DNA from 2 places in the Mesorhizobium sp. CA5 genome. Region 2 is predicted to be linked to the other one. Evidence: riboswitches for the same ligand, from Rfam matches in the RefSeq annotation. Region 2 holds a riboswitch; the other holds the start of a gene.

Region 1 (6,506 bases), on a different contig from region 2:
AACGAGAGCTTTTTCGCGGCGCCTTTGGGCGCCGCCGGTTCGGCTTTCGATCCAGCCTCGCTCGCCTCGGTCTTGGACCTTGCCTTGCGGTCTTCCAGCCTGGAGCCGCCGCGTTGCGCCAGCATGTCGGAATAGCCGCCGGCATATTCGATCCAGCGGCCGCCGCCGTCCGGCGCGATCACGCTGGTGACGGTGCGATCAAGGAAGTCGCGGTCGTGGCTGACCAGGATCACCGTTCCGGCAAAGCTCGCGACAAGCTCCTGCAGCAGCTCCAGCGTCTCCATGTCGAGATCGTTGGTCGGCTCGTCGAGCACCAGAAGGTTCGCCGGCCGAGCCAGCACGCGGGCCAAAAGCAGCCGCGCGCGTTCGCCGCCGGAAAGCTCGCGCACCGGCGTGCGGGCCTGCTCCGGCTTGAACAGGAAATCCTTCATGTAGGAGACGACATGACGCTGCTCGCCATTGACGACAAGGTTCTCGCCGCGTCCGTCGGTGAGGTAATGCGCCAGCGTCTCCTGCGGATCGACGGCCTCGCGCTTCTGATCGAGCGTCGCAATCTCGAGATTGACGCCGAGCCGCACCGTGCCGGCGTCCGGCGCCAACTCGCCGGTCAGCATCTTCAACAATGTCGTCTTGCCGGCGCCGTTCGGGCCGACCAGGCCGACGCGGTCGCCGCGCTGGATTCGGGTCGAGAACCCCTTGACCACGGTGAGATCGCCAAAGCTCTTGTCGATGTTCCTGGCCTCGATCACCAGCTTGCCGGATTCGGCAGCGTCGCTCGCCACCATGGTGGCGGTGCCCTCGGCGCCGCGATGGCTGCGGAAGCGCTGGCGCATGGTCTGCAACTCGCCCAGGCGGCGCATGTTGCGCTTGCGCCTGGCGGTCACGCCATAGCGCAGCCAGTGCTCCTCGCGCACGATTTGCCGGCCGAGCTTGTGCTGATCGCGCTCTTCCTCCTCCAGCACCTGGTCGCGCCATTCCTCGAAATGCGCAAAGCCCTTGTCCAGCCGCCGCGTCTGGCCGCGGTCCAGCCAGACAGTGGCGCGCGTGACGCGCTCGAGAAAGCGGCGGTCATGCGAGATCAGGATCACCGCGGAGGAGGTACGGGCGAGCTCTTCTTCCAGCCATTCAATCACCGAAAGGTCGAGATGGTTGGTCGGCTCGTCGAGGAGCAGGATGTCGGGTTCCGGTGCCATGACGCGGGCAAGGGCGGCGCGGCGCGCCTCGCCGCCGGACAGGTCGTTCGGCCGCTCCTCGCCGGTCAGGCCAAGATGGTCCATCAGATAGGTGGCGCGATGCGGATCGTCGGCCGGGCCAAGGCCCGCCTCGACATAGGCGCGCACGTCGGCGAAGCCGTCCATGTCCGGCATCTGCGGCAGATAGCGGACCGTGGCCGAAGGCTGGCGGAACACCTCGCCATCCTGCGGCTCGATCATCCCGGCGGCGATCTTGAGCAGCGTCGACTTGCCCGAGCCGTTGCGTCCGACCAGCGCGATCTTCTCGCCGGCGGATGCGCTGAGCGCCGCGCCGTCGAGCAGCGGGGTGCCGCCGAAAGTCAGTTTAATGCCGTCGAGGTTGAGGAGTGGCGGCGCCATGTCAACTTTCTGGAAGAGGATAGGGGTGGGCCAGAAGCAGCGCCCGGCCGCGCTCCAGCGCGATGCCAAGCTGCCCTTTGACCTCATTTGATATAGTGAGCGAGGAACCGAACGCCACCTCGACCCGGTCGAGAGGCCATTTGGCGCCGGTGACCGTCAGGCCGGACAGGTCGGAAAAGCTGAGCACCGAAAACAAGGTGCCGTCGTCATAGTCGAAGCTGGCCTTGCCGCGCAGGATGGGAGCGCCTTCCTGCGCGCCACTGGTCAGCAGCACGGTCGTGCCAGCCTCGGCCAGCCGCACGGCCAGCGCCAGATGCAGGAAGGCATGGTCGGCGCGCTTGCCGCCAAAGGCGCCGGCCAACACGAGGCTGGTGGCGCCACGCTGAAGCGCTTCCGCTATGGCGAGCTCGCCATCGGTCATGTCCTTCTCGGCCGGAAAGACTTTTCGCGGCACGGCGGCGAGATCATCCGGCAGGTTCGCCGGCACCGAGTCGAAATCGCCGACCCAAAGTTCGGGGACAAGTCCAAGCATGCGGGCATGGCCGATGCCGGCATCGGCGGCGATGACGCGCGAGCCTTCGATCTGGCGTTCGAGCCGGGGCGTGCGGATAAGCTCGCCGCCAAGCAGGATGGTGAATGTGCCCATGGCCGTCGCCCTTACCAGCCCGTCGGGCGAAACGGAAGCGGGATGCCGTGCGCTTCGGTTGCGGGCCTGCGGGCGAACATTAGCTGACCGGCAAACTTCCGCTTGCGCGCCGCTTCGGCCGGGCCTATCTGTCGAAACGCTCTAACGGGGTGCCGGACGTGATCCGGCTGAGAGGCGATCAAGCCAACCCGCTGAACCTGATCCGGTTTGTACCGGCGGAGGGATTAGACGTTTCGGACCATCCGGCGCCTCAATTCCTTGTCACTCGAACGAAGGAGGCGCCGATATGCGCGCAATACTGTCCCATCTCATTCTCGCAACCGGGTTTGTTTCGCTTCTGGCGGGCGTCGCGCCTGCCGCTGCGAAGGACAAGCTCACCGTCTATACCTATGAAAGCTTTACCGCCGATTGGGGTCCCGGCCCGGCGGTGAAGAAGGAATTCGAGGCCGAATGCGGCTGCGATCTCGAATTCGTCTCGGTGGCCGACGGCGTGGCGCTCCTCAACCGCGTCAAGCTCGAAGGCGCCGGCACCAAGGCCGACATCGTGCTCGGCCTCGACACCAATCTCACCGCCGACGCCAAGTCGAGCGGTCTGTTCGCGCCGCATGGCGAAGTCTCCGCCATCGACGTCCCTGGAAGTTGGAGCGACGACACTTTCGTGCCTTTCGACTATGGCTATTTCGCCGTCGTCTATGACACGCAGAAGCTTAAAGTCCCGCCGAAGAGCCTGAAGGAGCTGATCGAAGGCGCCGGCACGGACAAGATCGTCATCCAGGACCCGCGCACCTCGACGCCCGGTCTCGGGCTGCTTTTGTGGGTGAAGTCAGTCTATGGCGACAAAGCGCCGGAGGCTTGGGCAAAGCTCAAGACCAAGGTCCTGACGGTGACGCCGGGCTGGAGCGAGGCCTATGGCCTGTTCACCAAGGGCGAGGCGCCGATGGTGCTGTCCTACACCACCTCGCCGGCCTACCATATGGTGGCCGAGAACACCGAGCGCTACCAGGCCGCCTCGTTCGAGGAAGGCGAATACCTGCAGATCGAGGTTGCCGGCATCACCATGACGGGCGCGAAGAACCCGCTGGCGCAAAAGTTCATCGCCTTCATGACCGGACCGAAATTCCAGGATGTCATTCCGGAAACCAACTGGATGTTCCCGGCCGGCAAGACCGACAAGCCGCTCAACCCGGCCTTCGACAAACTGGTCAAGCCGACCAAGACCTTGCTGTTCAGCCCGCAGGAGGTCGCCGCCAACCGCAAGGCGTGGGTGGATGAGTGGCTGGCGGTGATGAGCAAATAACTTTGGACAATTGATCGAAGGATGATCGTTCTACGGCGCCCCCCTCTGTCCTGCCGGACATCTCCCCCTCTAGGGGGGAGATCAGCTTTCATCGGCGATTTCGCTAACCGCCGACAGTGCAGGAAAAAGCGGGACGCCAAAGCTGCCAATCTCCCCCCAAGAGGGGGAGATGTCCGGCAGGACAGAGGGGGGCGCGAAGGAACGCGGCATGCGTTAACTCGAACCCTGTATGTGCAGCGTGCACTCCGCACGTGACTCCCGCGTCACCGCCGGCGTCGTCGCGCTGGCGGCCATCGCCCTCCTCATCGGCGGTGCCTTCGCCGGCCTCGCCGTCGAAGGCGCGCACGATCTCTCCGGCGCTGCTGCCGCCTTCGACAATTATCTCCTGCGCGTCGCCCGCTTCACGCTGTGGCAGGCGGCTCTGTCGACGCTGCTGTCGGTCGCGCCGGCGCTGCTCGTGGCGCGCGCTCTGTCGAGGCATCCGGCCTTTCCAGGTCGCGGCCTGATCCTGCAATCGTTCACCCTGCCGCTGGCCTTGCCGGCGATCGTCGTCGCGCTCGGCGTCTTGGCGCTCTACGGTCGCGCCGGATATTTTGCCGGCGCTTTCGCCCGGCTTGGCGCCGGAGAGTGGCCGGGGATCTACGGCCTCTCCGGCATCCTTGTCGCTCATGTCTTCTTCAACCTGCCCTTGGCGACGCGCCTGTTCCTCGAGGCGCTGGGCGCCGTTCCCGCCGACCAGTGGCGGCTGGCGAGCCAGCTCGGCATGGGTGCCTGGCCGGCCTTCCGGCTGATCGAATGGCCGGTGGTGCGCGCGGCCCTGCCGGGGATTGCCGGGCTGGTCTTCATGCTCTGCATCACCTCCTTCACCATCGTGCTGACGCTGGGCGGCGGTCCGGCCGCGACGACGCTGGAGGTCGCCATCTACCAGGCGCTGCGCTTCGATTTCGATCCCGCGCGCGCCGTGGTGCTGACGCTGCTGCAGATCGCGCTGACCTTCATCGTGGTCGTCGCTCTCACACGGCTCGGCGCCAACACGGTCGGCGACGCCAATCTGCCGGTCGCGCCGCGCCGCTACCTTTCAGCGGGCCGGATCGAAAGCGCGCTGAATGCCGCCCTCATCATGCTTGCCCTGCTGTTCGTCGCCGGACCGATGGCGGCGACGCTGCTTTCAGGCCTGGAGGCCGATCTCGGCCGGCTGGCAGGCGAGGAAGCGGTGCGCCGCGCCACCCTCACCAGCGCGGGCCTTGCCCTGCTTGCAGCGCTTCTCAGCGTGACGCTGTCACTGGCGCTGATCGCGGCACGGCGCGCGCTGGCCCTACGGCGCCGGGCAGGCGGGGCCATGGGCCTGCTCGAATATGCCGCCGACACCGGCGCCGGCTTCGTGCTCGTCGTGCCGCCGATCGTGCTCGGTGCCGGCTGGTTCCTGGCGCTGCGCCACGTCACCGATGTCTTTGCCATCGCGCCGGTCATGGTCGTCGCCGTCAACGCAGTGATGGCGATGCCCTTCGCCATCCGCGCTGTTCGCCCGGCCTATGACGCGGCGAGCGAGCGCCACGAGCGGCTTTGCCTTGCGCTCGGCATAACCGGCTGGAACCGGCTCAGCCTGATAGACTGGCCGTCGCTCAGGCGGCCCTTGGCCACCGGCTTCGCCTTCGCCATGGCGCTGTCGCTCGGCGATCTCGGCGTGATCGCGCTGTTCGGCAGCGATTCCGTGCAGACCTTGCCCTATCTGCTTTTGGCGCGCATGAGCAGCTACCGGACAGCCGACGCCGCGGGGCTTGCCTTGCTGCTCGGCCTCGTCTGCCTGATGCTGGTGGTCGCCGCGGACTGGCTGGGGCGGGAAGGAAAGTCATGACGACGACCATCGACGGCATCGCCGCGCAAAAGGGCCTCCCCGTCGCGCTGGATGGCGTTTCGTTCAGCTATGGCGAATCTTCCTTCCGCTTCGACGCCGAATTCGCAGCCAGCAGGATCACCGCCATCATGGGGCCGAGCGGCTCCGGCAAGTCGACGCTGCTCAATCTGATAGCCGGCTTCGAAGCGCCTGATGCGGGCAAGGTCCTGATCGGCGGCGTCGGTCTCGGAAACACGCCGCCTTCGGCGCGGCCGGTGTCGATGGTGTTCCAGGAAAACAATTTGTTTGCGCATCTTTCCGTCGAAGCCAATGTCGGGCTCGGCCGCTCGCCGTCGCTGAAACTCGGCGACGCCGATCGCGCCGACGTCGCCGAGGCGCTGGCGCGGGTTGGTCTTGCCGGTAAGGAAAAGCGGCTGCCGCGCGAGCTTTCCGGCGGCGAGCGGCAGCGCGTGGCGCTGGCGCGCGTGCTGCTGCGCGACCGGCCCGTTTTGCTGCTCGACGAACCTTTCGCGTCGCTCGGCCCGGCGCTGCGCGACGATATGCTGGACCTTGTGGCTGGGATCCATGCCGAGCGCGAAATGACGGTGTTGTTCGTCACGCATCAGCCGGAAGATGCGCGCCGCGTCGGGCAGGACGTGGCATTTCTCGACGAAGGCACGATCGCGGCAGCCGGGCCCGCCGAGGATTTCTTCGATCGGTCTGGACCGGACGCGTTCAGACGCTATATCGGCGATCGAGGCGGCACCGTTGCCGGATCACAACATGTTGCCCGGAAGCGGACATAATTTATGGCCAAACCGGCAATGGGCGATCCGGCGTTTGCTTGCCTTGTCCGGGGGAGTATGGCTAGGTCCGGCCATGCTGGTCCGGCTGGACCGTGATTTGCCGAAAGATTTGGAAGGAAGCCGACCTGTCGAGCGGCGCTGAGAAGGTGTGGATGAAGCCGCTGGCACGATTTCTCGCGCTGGCGAGCGTCGCCGTGCTGGCGAGCTGCCAGATGTTCACGCCGCCGGACGTGCAGGAGAGCGGCTTCCAACCTTCTGACAAGCCGATCACCGTCGACAATGTCGTGGCCAACGCCAAGCTCGCAGAGATGGCGAAGGCGCAGCACCCGCG
Region 2 (6,506 bases):
AATGCGTAGCCGCGCCGCGTCGCCTGGACGAAGGCCGCGGCCGCCTGTCGGTTGGCGGCGAGGAAGGCGTTGCTGGAGACGATCAACGTGGTGTGCTCGTCCGACACGCCATAATCGGCATAGCGGAAGCTGCGCTGCTTGAGGCCTTTCAGTCCGGCCTCGACGCCTTCCCAGGTCGAGACTTCCAGCGTGAAATCGACCGCGCCGTTGGCCAATGCCTCATAAGCCGAGGTACCCAGCGTCACAGTGGAAAACTCACCTTTGCCGCCGTCATGGCGGATGATGGTCGAGATCAGCGCGTTCTCCCAGGCGCTGCCGAAGCCGCCATAGGTCAGGCCGTCGAGATTTTTCGGAGTCTTGATGGCGGCGCGGTCGGCGTTGAAGACGACGCGACCGGTCTCCGACTGGACGACGGCGTAGACGGCCTTCAAATCCGCGCCCGCGCTCTTTTGCGTGAACAGGCCGAGCGAGCCGGAAATGCCGAAATCGGCGACCTGGCTGGCCACCAGCGTGCCCGAGCCGGTGTCGCCATAGGGCAGGATTTCGACCTCGATGCCCGCATCGCGGTAAAAGCCCTTGTCGCGGGCGACGAACAGGCCGATGTGATTGGTGTTGACGGTCCAGTCAAGCGCGACGGTGATTTTTTGCGCGGCGGCCCGGGCACGTGCAGCAGTCCCGGCAAATGGCAGGCTGGCGGCCAGAAGCATCGCCTGGCGGCGGGTGAAGTCGGTCATCGGTTTTCTCCATCGGATGGTCGGGAAATCGGTTCGGCGGCGCCGAGCAAAATGTCGAGGATGCCGGCCTCGATCCCGGCGACCTCACGGGCAAACGCCGTGCTCTCGGTGCGCGGGCGCGGCAGCGGCACAGCCACCTCACGCACCACGCGCGCGGGCCGCGCCGACAGCACATAGATACGGTCGGACAGAAGCACCGCCTCGCGCACGTCATGGGTGATGAGCAGCGCCGTCCAGCGATGGTTTCGCCACATCGTCTCCAGCCAGCGCTGCATGGCCGCGCGGGTGAGCGCGTCGAGCGCGCCGAACGGCTCGTCGAGGAGCAGCATGTCGCGCTGCTGCACGACGGTGCGCAGCAATGCCGCGCGCTGGCGCATGCCGCCGGACAGCTCGGCCGGCCAGGCGCGCTCGAACCCGGCAAGGCCGAACTCGGCGAACAACGGGGCCACGCGCTCGCGCGCCGCGCGGCGCTTCATGCCCTGCACCTCGAGCCCCAGCGTCGCATTGTCGATGACGCGCCGCCACGGCATCAGCGCATCGCGCTGCGGCATGAAGGCGAAGCGGGCGCCATCGAGCGGCGCGCCGTCGAAGCGCATCTCGCCCTCGCCCCGGATCGCGCCGGTGAGTAACTGGAACAGTGTCGACTTGCCCGCGCCGGAGGGGCCGAGGATCGAGACGAACTCGCCCTCTTCGACATGCAGCGAAATGCCTGCCAGAACCTCGAGCGCGCCGAAGTTTTTTCGCATGTTGCGGAGCTCGAGCCGGGTCATGGCCGGCCCTCTCGGGAAGGCTTGTCGCCATAGCGCCCCGCCCTTTCGCTCTTTGCATTTTCCCAGGGCATGGCGAGACGCTGGGCGAGCACGGCGAGGCCGAACAGCGTGAGCGTGAGCGCCGAGCTGACCGCGACGGCGGCGAGCACCAGGTCGGGGCGGAAATTGTTCTTGGCGTTGAGCATATAGATGCCGAGCCCTTTGGCGGCACCCGCATATTCGGCGAAGATGGCGCCGACCACCGCATAGGTGATGGAGATGCGCAGTCCGGCGAAGAAATAGGGCAGCGCCGACGGCAACCGAGCGAGCCAGAAGATGCGCCGGCGCCCTGCTCCCATGGCGGCGAGCATCTGGCTGATTTCCTTGGCCGTGGCGGCATAGCCCTCGACCAATGCCACCATCATCGGAAAGAAGGTGACCAGCGCCACGAGCAGGATCTTCGGCAACAGCCCGAAGCCGAACCAAAGCACCACCAGCGGCGCGATCGCCACCAGCGGCAAGGTCTGGCTGGCGATCAGGAGCGGGAACAGCGCGCGGCGCAAGGGGGCAAAGAAGTCAACCAGCGCCGAGAGGATGAAGGCGGCAACGAGCGAGCATGCAAAGCCCGCCAGCGTGGCGCGGATGGTGGGAAGCGTGTTGTCGGCCAGCGCCGCCCGGTTCTCCCAGGCCTGCGCCAGCACGCGCGAGGGTGTAGGGAGCACGGTAGGGGCGATGCCGCCAAGGCGGGCGTAGAGCTCCCAAGCGACGAGAAGGAGAGCGAATGCGAGGGCAGCGGGGAAGATCTTGGCGATGGCGGACGCTACAGCTGATCTCCCCCCTTGAGGGGGAGATGGAGGGGGGCGCGAAGGAACGCCAGCTTTCGAAAGTTGTGCGAAAGCAATTGGCGAACGCCGCGCGCGCAACCAGTTGAGAGGCCGGCGGGACAGCACCCCCGTCTGCCCTGCCGGGCATCTCCCCCGCAAGGGGGGAGATTCGCCGTCACCTCTGCCTTCGCCAATCGCCGAAGGTTCCCCTCTCTCCTGCGAGATGGGACTGGGGGCATCTCCCCCACGCGATGGATCAAGCCAAACAGCCACGACATCTACCTCGATAGATCGAGCTTGCGCTCAAGCCGCGGTCGGGCTGTTCGCCGAAATGGTGATGTCGAGCGTCACGTGACCGGCGCCCGGCCCGAAGCGGCAGAAGGCTTCGTTCAGCGTGGCGAACACCGCGCCGGCGTCGCCGCGCAGCTTGGTGCAAAAATGCTTGGAGCGTTCGAAGACGCCCGACTGTTTCAGGAAATCGATGCAGCCATAGATCTCGTCCATGTGGTCGCCGGTGCCCATCACACAGAGCGAGAATTGCGCCGCCACCGGCTGGTTGGTCGAAAGCGTGGCCCCGACGGCGCGCAGCGCGGCGCGCTTGCGGTCGTCGAGCGGGATCGCCGGGCCGCCGATCTCCTCGGAGCGGCAGATCGGGTCATCCGGCTCGCCGGGGCAGCCGCGCGAGACGGCTGCCGACAGAACACAGTGCCTGCCGCTTTTGGCGGCCGCCACGAACAGGTCGCGCATGGCTGGGAACAGCACCTCGGGCGGCCCGACCAGCAGCGTCGAGATATCGTCGGTTTCGATCCTCAGCCTGTCGCGGTAAGGATCGAGCGCGCCAAGCGCGCCAAGGATCACGCCGACGAAATCGTCGGCCATGGGATAAAGGGAAATCTGTGCGCCGGAAAACATGGCCCGCCTCGCTCCGCTGGTATTATCCAGATCAGCTTTAGGGTCCGGAGGCTTGCCGCCACCATCTCAGCCCCGACCGTACGGAGCACCCCTGTGGATGGCGGGGTTAAAGCACTGTTTACGGTGCTGGGAAAGCGGTTTTTTGCGGTGTCAGTTGGGCCAGGCGCCCATCTCCCTATGGGAGATGCCGATGGTTATAACCGTTTTATCTAACCTATTTTGTCGTTCAAATTGTACGAATCTCGCTTGATTGCTTTTCGTACGTAAAGTACGATACTTCCCTTCCTTTGAGGGGATTTACTTGAACACCGCGAACCATGCCGCTTTTGCCGACCTCTCCCATCCGTTGTTGTCGCCTTTGCCGCTCGCCGAGCGCGAACGCCTTGCCGGCGCCTGGCGCGTGGCCAGCCAGGACATCGCCGACGACATCCGCTTCATCCGCCAATATCTGAAGGTGATCGCCGAAAAGGAGGAGCGGCTTTCGACCGGCGCGCTGGTGCATGGCCGCGCCTATGTCGAGGCCTGTGCCGCCTGGCTGCCGGAAACGGCGGCGCGGTATTTGCGCAACCTCAGGCTGATCAGCGAATGCGAAAGCGCGATGATCGCCGCGGGGGTCAGGTTTGCCCGATCGAGCGATGCGTGGTGAGCGTTCTGATCTCTTTCGTTAGAGAAGGGAAGGAACTCCAAGGCCGCCAGCGACGCGAACAATCATGTCGCTGCAACCCTTGGCTCTAAGCCTCGAAAAATGCATCGTTTCACACAATCGCCAATTGGTGGACGCGGGCGAGGGGCCGGGCGTTAATTCTGCGCAGGCGAAGGAGGGTAAAGCCGTATAGCAGGGAGGAATTCGTTTTGATGGACCAACAAATCGACATCGGCATACAGTCTGACGATCAGCCCTACGAAGTCACTTCATTCGCCCGCAAGCATGGCCTGACGGTCCCGGTTGCCGACGCGGTCCTTTTCGCCAAAGGTCCGTCGCCGTCACGCGCAGCTTGCGACATGGCAGCGCTTGCCTTCCTCTGCGCGGTCGCGCGATACGCCGGAAAACAAGGGACGCGATAGCCTCCTCTTATAGCTTAATTGCAACCCGCATGCCGCCGGCCTGGCTGCTGGCGGCAGCGATGCCGAGCGTGCCGGTCAGCCGGCCGCCATGGTCGAAGCCTTCGCTCAGAGGTCGTGACAGTTCAGCGGGGAGCGTAGATGCGAAGCATGGTGCCATTATCGTAAGCGGCCGTCACGAGGACATTTAGCCTGAGCGCGTCCGTCAAACCGCTGAATAGCGGTTTGCCACCGCCATAGGCGATCGGCCGAGTCAGGATGATATACTCATCAGCCCTGCCTTCGACAGCGCCTGAGCGAACACTGCGCCGCCCCATGCAATGATTTCGCCGCCGGGTTGCTTTTTCAATTTAGCGATTTCCTCGTGCAGGTCACCTTTAGTGGACTCTGGCCAAGTCGCCTCTTTCAGTGTTTTCGAAAACACGACCTTGGGGATGTCGTTCATCGGCGCGGCATAGGCATCCGCGGATTTTTGCCAGTACGGCCCCATTTCCTCGTAACTCACGCGGTCCATGATGTGTGCCAGCGCGACTGATGCGATCGAGCTTCCACCGCTTGAGCTCTGCCGTTCAGGAAAACCGCCCGTCGACATTCCTACCGGCCCTACGACATATCCGTCGACCGACATGGTCATGATCAAGACGGCTTTGCGTATGGTCGGTATAGCCTCCGGGCACAGTTCTCACACGGAGCGTCGCACCGTCACATGATCCGGTGGAAAGGGGTGCAGGCCTTGGCTGGCGGTCAGCCCTTGGTCTTCTTGGCGGGGGACTTTGCCTTGGCCGGGCCCTTGGCGGGCTTCTCCGCCTTGGCCGCTTTCGGCTTGTCGGCCTTGGCGGCGGCGGCCTTTTTCGGGCTCTTGGCTTTCGGCTTGCCGGCCGCATCGACTTCGGCCGTCGCCTGGTCCCAATGCTCCTTATGAGCGCCTTCGGGCCGGCCGGTCTGCTCCCAGATCTCGTGCGCGCGCTGGCGAATGCGTTCGTGCCTGTCGTCCGTCACTGTCGCCTCCTGATGTTGGGACGGTTCCCCGGCGCGAACATTAGCCGAATTTTCGCGTGTCGTCTTCGGTATCACGAACAAGCGACCGACCTGGACGGCAATTTCGCTCAGTGTCCGTCGGTGACGACCGCGATGCCCAGATGCGCTGCCTTTTTTGTAATCAATCCGGCTAAATCCGCGTCAGAGCGGTCGGTCCCCGTGCGCTGGCGCAGCAGGGTAATCGCCTCGTGCATCGACAGCAGGCCAGTCCTATGTTCGGCCAAAAGCTTGTCGACTTGGCGTGCGATGTCAGGTGATTCGACGTGTGGATGATGCATGGCAACGACTCCTTCCGCGCTTCGTTGCCTCCCAAACCACTGCCCTATCTTAGGCCTTATGCCCGGATGCGAAAAGAGCCCGATCCTTGTCCAGTGCTTCGGAGGATCGGGCTCTTCCAGGGCTGGATCTACTCGATCACCTGAACAACGCGGCGCGTGCCGGGATCGATCAGCACGGTATGGTCGTTGACGACCGCATAGCGGTACTGGACGTCCGGAACCTGCTGCAACTCGACGGTGTCAGGCACGGTCGAGCCGACGCCAAGCTCAAGGCCGAGCACATTGACCGAGGCGATCGGATGCTTGTGAACATATTCCTTGACCACGGTCTGCTGCTCGGGGGTGACGATCACCTCGTCCGCGGCCGCGATGCCGATGCCGGCCATCAGAGCCAAGCCGGCGACAGCTGGAATGAGGGTGGTTTTCATCGTTTCTCTCCTGTTGCGTTGGTGAGCTCCGCCCTGCCTCCGCAGGGGCGGAAACACGAGCAGGTCGAACATGGGAGCTCCCGGGGCAAACGCCGCCGGCAGGGTGTTGTTCCGTCAGCGGCGACTAAATGATTTGGCGGAACCTTCGCATCGGCTCCGCATTTGGAAGGCATTGAAACTGCCCAAGTCTTTGAAATCCTAAGGATGCCGCAGTCATGCAGGAAGGCTCCATCAGAAGCGACATCGAACTTCGCCCCCCCGTGGCCATCGCGGTGGGTGCCGGCTTCAAGCGCGAGATCGCCTCTCTTACCGCGATGCAGAACTTTCTCAAGGAATGGCCCCAGGCCATGCGGGGCGGCAGCTACGCCAATGCATTCCGCGCCTGTGAGGCGGCGCGGAGCGGAGAGATCGATCTGGACAAGGCGCGACAGGCGTTCCTGGTCTTCGCGCGGAAGGCCGGGATCGAATGGACGGGCGCCGA

Evidence for each region. A riboswitch is a leader RNA that binds a small molecule or an ion and turns the genes downstream of it on or off. The one in region 2 is predicted to bind thiamine pyrophosphate.
Region 1: it holds a riboswitch for thiamine pyrophosphate, as region 2 does, so the genes downstream of both, thiB (thiamine ABC transporter substrate binding subunit) here and LB529_RS01840 (Ykof family thiamine-binding protein) in region 2, are expected to answer to the same signal.

Annotation. Positions count from the first base shown of each region.
Region 1 covers NZ_JAIUHJ010000020.1:88,313-94,818, forward strand. Annotated here, with positions in the region: gene LB529_RS23300 (ABC-F family ATP-binding cassette domain-containing protein) at 1-1,592, opposite strand, end outside; gene LB529_RS23305 (thiamine diphosphokinase) at 1,594-2,238, opposite strand; TPP riboswitch at 2,374-2,479, shown strand; gene thiB (thiamine ABC transporter substrate binding subunit) at 2,525-3,535, shown strand; gene thiP (thiamine/thiamine pyrophosphate ABC transporter permease) at 3,765-5,390, shown strand; gene thiQ (thiamine ABC transporter ATP-binding protein) at 5,387-6,175, shown strand; gene LB529_RS23325 (M48 family metalloprotease) at 6,328-6,506, shown strand, end outside.
Region 2 covers NZ_JAIUHJ010000001.1:324,708-331,213, reverse strand. Annotated here, with positions in the region: gene LB529_RS01855 (ABC transporter substrate-binding protein) at 1-734, opposite strand, end outside; gene LB529_RS01850 (ABC transporter ATP-binding protein) at 731-1,504, opposite strand; gene LB529_RS01845 (ABC transporter permease) at 1,501-2,295, opposite strand; gene LB529_RS01840 (Ykof family thiamine-binding protein) at 2,611-3,219, opposite strand; TPP riboswitch at 3,210-3,322, opposite strand; gene LB529_RS01835 (hypothetical protein) at 3,521-3,865, shown strand; gene LB529_RS01830 (dihydrofolate reductase family protein) at 4,535-4,921, opposite strand; gene LB529_RS01825 (DUF2934 domain-containing protein) at 5,026-5,280, opposite strand; gene LB529_RS01820 (hypothetical protein) at 5,388-5,597, opposite strand; gene LB529_RS01815 (DUF1236 domain-containing protein) at 5,726-6,025, opposite strand; gene LB529_RS01810 (DUF982 domain-containing protein) at 6,241-6,506, shown strand, end outside.